2 regions of the Microbacterium sp. Leaf203 genome follow, and region 1 is predicted to be linked to the other one. Evidence: predicted binding sites of a transcription regulator. Region 1 holds the regulator's gene; the other holds the start of a gene.
The links. The regulator HrcA, encoded in region 1, represses chaperone genes, less so after heat shock. The targets are predictions, from matches to a motif close to TTNGCACTCGNNNNNNNCGAGTGCNAA.
Positions count from the first base shown of each region.

Region 2: a site for HrcA is predicted at 1,029-1,055, ahead of ASE56_RS11830 (Hsp20/alpha crystallin family protein). Genes of this name have one in related genera too.

Region 1 covers NZ_LMKF01000031.1:397,981-400,373, forward strand. The annotation lists gene hemW (radical SAM family heme chaperone HemW) at 1-330, shown strand, start outside; gene hrcA (heat-inducible transcriptional repressor HrcA) at 511-1,551, shown strand; gene dnaJ (molecular chaperone DnaJ) at 1,614-2,393, shown strand, end outside.
Region 2 covers NZ_LMKF01000025.1:407,887-410,279, forward strand. The annotation lists gene ASE56_RS11820 (DUF2231 domain-containing protein) at 1-17, opposite strand, end outside; gene ASE56_RS11825 (manganese catalase family protein) at 14-895, opposite strand; gene ASE56_RS11830 (Hsp20/alpha crystallin family protein) at 1,140-1,595, shown strand; gene ASE56_RS11835 (hypothetical protein) at 1,799-2,158, opposite strand; gene ASE56_RS11840 (helix-turn-helix transcriptional regulator) at 2,317-2,393, shown strand, end outside.

The DNA.
Region 1 (2,393 bases):
CCGGGCGCGCACAGCCACGTCGCGGGGCTCCGCTGGTGGAACGTGAAGCACCCCGCCGCGTACGCCCAACGTCTGGCCGCGGTCGAATCGCCCGCGGCCGCGCGCGAGCGGCCCGACGAGACCGCGCGCCGGCTGGAGTCGGTGCTGCTGCGCAGCCGCATCCGCGAGGGTCTGGCCGTGTCCGAGATCCTCGGCGAAGGGCGGAAGGCCGTGGCATCCCTCATCGCCGACGGTCTGATCGAGGGCCGGGATGCCGTTCACGGGCGCATCGTGCTGACGCTCCGGGGACGACTCCTGGCGGATGCCGTGGTCCGGGCGCTCACGGTCTGACCGGCGACGCGGCCGGCGGACGAGTTCGTTCCGGTGCTCGCGTGCCGACCTCGATGAGGGGCTCTCGGGCGTTGAACGACGCGCCGCAGGGCGACTCCGCGAGCCGCCCGGCACCGTGCCGAGGCGATCCCGTAGAATTGGCACTCCGCAGATGCGAGTGCCAGACGGGAGGAGCAGCTCATGGTGTCGGAACGTGGCCTTCAGGTGCTCCGTGCGATCGTGCAGGACTACGTCGACACGCGCGAACCCGTCGGCAGCAAGGCGATCGTCGATCGACACGCCTTCGGGGTGTCGGCGGCGACCATCCGCAACGACATGGCCCTGCTCGAGGACGAAGAGCTCATCGTCGCCCCGCACACCTCGTCGGGGCGCGTCCCCACCGACAAGGGATACCGCGTCTTCGTCGATCACCTCGCCGAGCTCCGCCCGCTCTCGGGAGCACAGCGCAGCGCCATCACGTCGTTCCTCGACGAAGCGGGCGACCTCGACGACCTGCTCGCCCGCACCGTCCGCGCGCTCACGCAGCTGACCGGACAGGTCGCGATCGTGCAGTACCCGTCGTTCGCCCGCGCCAATGTCAGTCACGTCGAACTGGTCGCCCTCGGCGGCCCGCGTGTGCTGGTGATCCTGGTGACCGACACGGGCCGGGTCTCGCAGCGCATCGCCCTCGTGCCCGCAGAACCCGGCGAGACCGACATCGTGCAGCTGCGCGCTCGCGTCGGCGCGCTGCTCGTCGGGCGCAGCGTCGCCGACAGTTCGCAGCAGGTGCAAGCCGTGCTGACCGACGGGCCGCGCCCGGGTGTCACGCTGGACGTGCTCGCCGACGCGGTGCTGCGCATCGTGGGGGAGGAGCTCGAGGAGTTCCGTCAGGATCGCCTCGTCATGGCCGGCGCCGCGACCCTCGCCAAGCGCGAGTCCGACTTCCGCGGGAGCATCTACCCGCTGCTCGAGGCGATCGAAGAGCAGGTGACGCTCCTGCGTCTCATGAGCGAGATGGTGGCCGACGAGAAGGGGCTGTCAGCGAGCATCGGTCGTGAGAACGAGCCGTTCGGACTCATCGAGGCCTCGGTGCTCGCCAGCCGGTACGACGGATCCACCGGCGGGGCCCGCGTCGGGCTGCTCGGTCCCACCCGCATGGACTACTCCTCCAACCTCGCGGCGGTCCGTGCCGTCGCGCACTATCTGACCCGGATGCTCGAAGACGACGACGCGTCTCGCTGACGTCGAATCCCGCGAGCACCCCACCCGAGAACGACCCCGCGCAAGCGGACAGGAAGGCGATTGTGGCTGACCACTACGAGGTCCTGGGCGTCGAACGCGATGCCAGCCCCGAAGACATCAAGAAGGCGTACCGCCGACTGGCACGCCAGCTGCACCCCGACGTGAACCCCGGAGAAGACGCCTCCGAGCGCTTCAAGCTGGTCACCCACGCCTACGACGTGCTGAGCGACCCCGAGCAGCGCCGCCGGTACGACATGGGCGGCGACCAGAACCCCTTCGGCGGCGGGGGAGCGGCCGGCTTCGGCGGGTTCAGCGACATCTTCGAGACGTTCTTCGGTGGGGGCGGCCAGGGCGGCGGCGGACGGGGTCCGCGTCCGCGGTCGCGCCGGGAGCGGGGCCAAGACGCCCTGGTCCGTGTGACCCTCGACCTCGGCGACGTCGTGTTCGGCACCCACCGCGACCTCGAGGTCGACACCGCCGTGCTGTGCGAGACGTGCCAGGGCGCGTGCACGCAGCCCGGGACCAGCGAGGTCACGTGCGACATCTGCCACGGCTCCGGCCACGTGCAGCGCACGGTCCGCAGCCTGCTCGGGAACGTCGTCACCAGTGCCCCCTGCAGCGTCTGCCAGGGTCACGGGACCACCATCCCCTACCCGTGCGGGACGTGCCAGGGTCAGGGCCGCGTTCGTGCGCGCCGCACGGTCTCGGTCGACATCCCCGCCGGTGTCGAGTCGGGCCTGCGTCTGCAGCTGCCCGGGTCGGGCGAGGTCGGTCCTGCCGGCGGCCCCAACGGCGACCTGTACCTCGAGATCACGGTCGAAGCGCACGAGGCCTTCAGTCGC
Region 2 (2,393 bases), on a different contig from region 1:
GCATCCGTCCCGCTCATTCCTTGTGCAGCGCGTCCTGCGCGCGCCCGGCGAGCTTCTCGACCGTGTTCGGCAGCTCGGTCGTCCCGTAGAACCGCACGTCGGGCTTGGTGGGCGGGGGCATGGGCACGCCAGCGGGGGGCTCGGGCAGGTAGGTGAACTCGCCCTTGCCGTCGGGGGTCGGGCCCGAGGCCCACGTGCCGTCGCCGGCCTGGGCACCGTCGCTGAAGTTGATGTACTGGTACGCCACGTCGCGGTCCTCCTTGTCGAGAGGGAAGTTGCTGGGCACGGGGAGCTTCTCGTAGCCCTCGGCCTGCAACTCGGCGGCGGCCGCTGCCCACTGGTTCTGGTGCATCGTGTCGCGCGCCAGCAGGAACGCGAGCAGATCCTTCACGCCGTGGTCGTCGGTCTGGTGATAGAGCCGCGCGACCTGCACACGGCCCTGCATCTCGGCGTTCGCGTTCGCGGTGAAGTCGGCGAGCAGATTGCCGCTCGCGGTGATGAAGCTCCCCTGCCACGGGTTGCCGTTGGAATCGACGGGGCGCGCGCCGGCGCCCGCGACGATCCCGTGCTGGATGTCGGTGCCGCCGATCACGGCCGCCACGGTCGGGTCGTCTTGCACGGCCTCCTCGGTGATGCCGAGCGGCGACTTCTCAAGCAGCTGGGCGATCATGATCGCGAGCATCTCGACGTGGCCCATCTCCTCCGCGCCGATGCCGAACACCAGGTCGCGGTACTTGCCGGGCATGTGCATGTTCCAGGCCTGGAACTGGTACTGCATCGCGACGGAGATCTCGCCGTACTGCCCGCCGAGCACCTCCTGGAGTTTGCGGGCGTAGACCGCGTCGGGCTTGTCGGGGGTGGCGGAGTGCTGCAGTTCTTGCCGGTGGAAGTACATGTCTCTCCTCACGGCGCCGGGGGGATGGCCGGGTGACCGGTGGCGCGTGAGGGCTACGAAACGTCTGTTTCCGCCCTTCACGCGCGGGGGTTGTGGGGCGCCGCGGCGTGGGCCACAATGGCGCGCCCGAGTCTTGGCACTCTCATGGGGTGAGTGCTAATCTGAATGCAGTTGAGCCGTATTGACTCAACTTCACAGAACATCCGGGATGCCGAGTCCCGACCGATCGAAAAGGAGAACGACCATGGCCACCTACGACCCCTTCCGCGACCTCGACCGCCTCGCGTCGACGCTCCTCGACGCCCGCCGCGGCGGTGGTCCGCGACGGATGCCGATGGATCTCTACCGCGACGGCGACCACTACGTGCTGGCCGCAGACCTGCCCGGTGTCGACCCCGGCTCGGTCGACATCGACGTCGACGGCCAGCTGCTCACCATTCGCGCCGAGCGCACCCTCGGCTCGGGTGAGGGCGTCAAGTGGATCACGCGTGAGCGCGAGACGGCGTCGTTCGTCCGCCAGCTCAACCTCGGCCAGGGCATCGACACCGACGGCATCAGCGCGTCGTACCGCAACGGCGTGCTGAGCGTGACGATCCCCGTCAGCGAGAAGGCGAAGCCCCGCCGCATCGCCGTCTCGACCGACGAGCGCGACGGCGTCATCGAGGCGCACGAGAGCACGCCTCAGCTGATCGAGCAGTAACGGCGCGACCTCGAGGGGCGGTCCTGCGGGGCCGCCCCTTTCGCGCGCCTGGGCGCGATGACGACGTCGCTTGTCAAGGGTCTGGCCTTTGCGCCCGCGCGATCGGAGAGTGCCGCAGTGCCCCGCCCGTCCGTCGCCGCGTGCGCGAGGGACACAGCGAAGCCCCGGGCGTCGCGAACGGGCCCGGGGCATTCGAAGGTGGGTCAGAGGTCTTCGGGAGCGAGATCGCCCTGGCCTTCTTCGCCGAGTTCGACCACGCCCGGGTCCATGCCCTGGGAGTCGGTGCCGGTGGACTCGGGGTGGATGTCCTCGAGCGGGATGTCGCTGTCATCGGCGGGGATCTCCGCCGGGTCGGCGCCCGTCGCGGTCGCCGGGTTGATGTCGTCGGGGTCGGCGCCCTCGTCGAGGGCCGTCGTGGCGTCCCACTCCGCCTGCGCGGGGTCGAGCGTCGGGTCGGGCTCGATGGAGGTGTCGCCGTCGCGCAGGGGCTGCACGCCCGCGATACCCACGTCGGCGGCCGGCGTCGTCGCGTCGGGGGTCGGGTCGATCGAAGCGTCGCTCATGGGGGGTCCTTTCGTGGGACGCACGTCACCGCCGGGATCAGCGGTCCCCTCATCAAACGGGGCGCACCGCCCGCGACCCCGCCCCTTGACACGCACGTCCCCGCCTTCGTACGGGGAAGAGACGGGATGCCGCCCCTCGCCGCGGCGGAAGGAACACCATGGCTGACAGGCTGACGGTCCGCTCGCACGGGATTGACGACGTGGAGCGCGTCTGGCAGCGCTTCGTGCCGAGCGC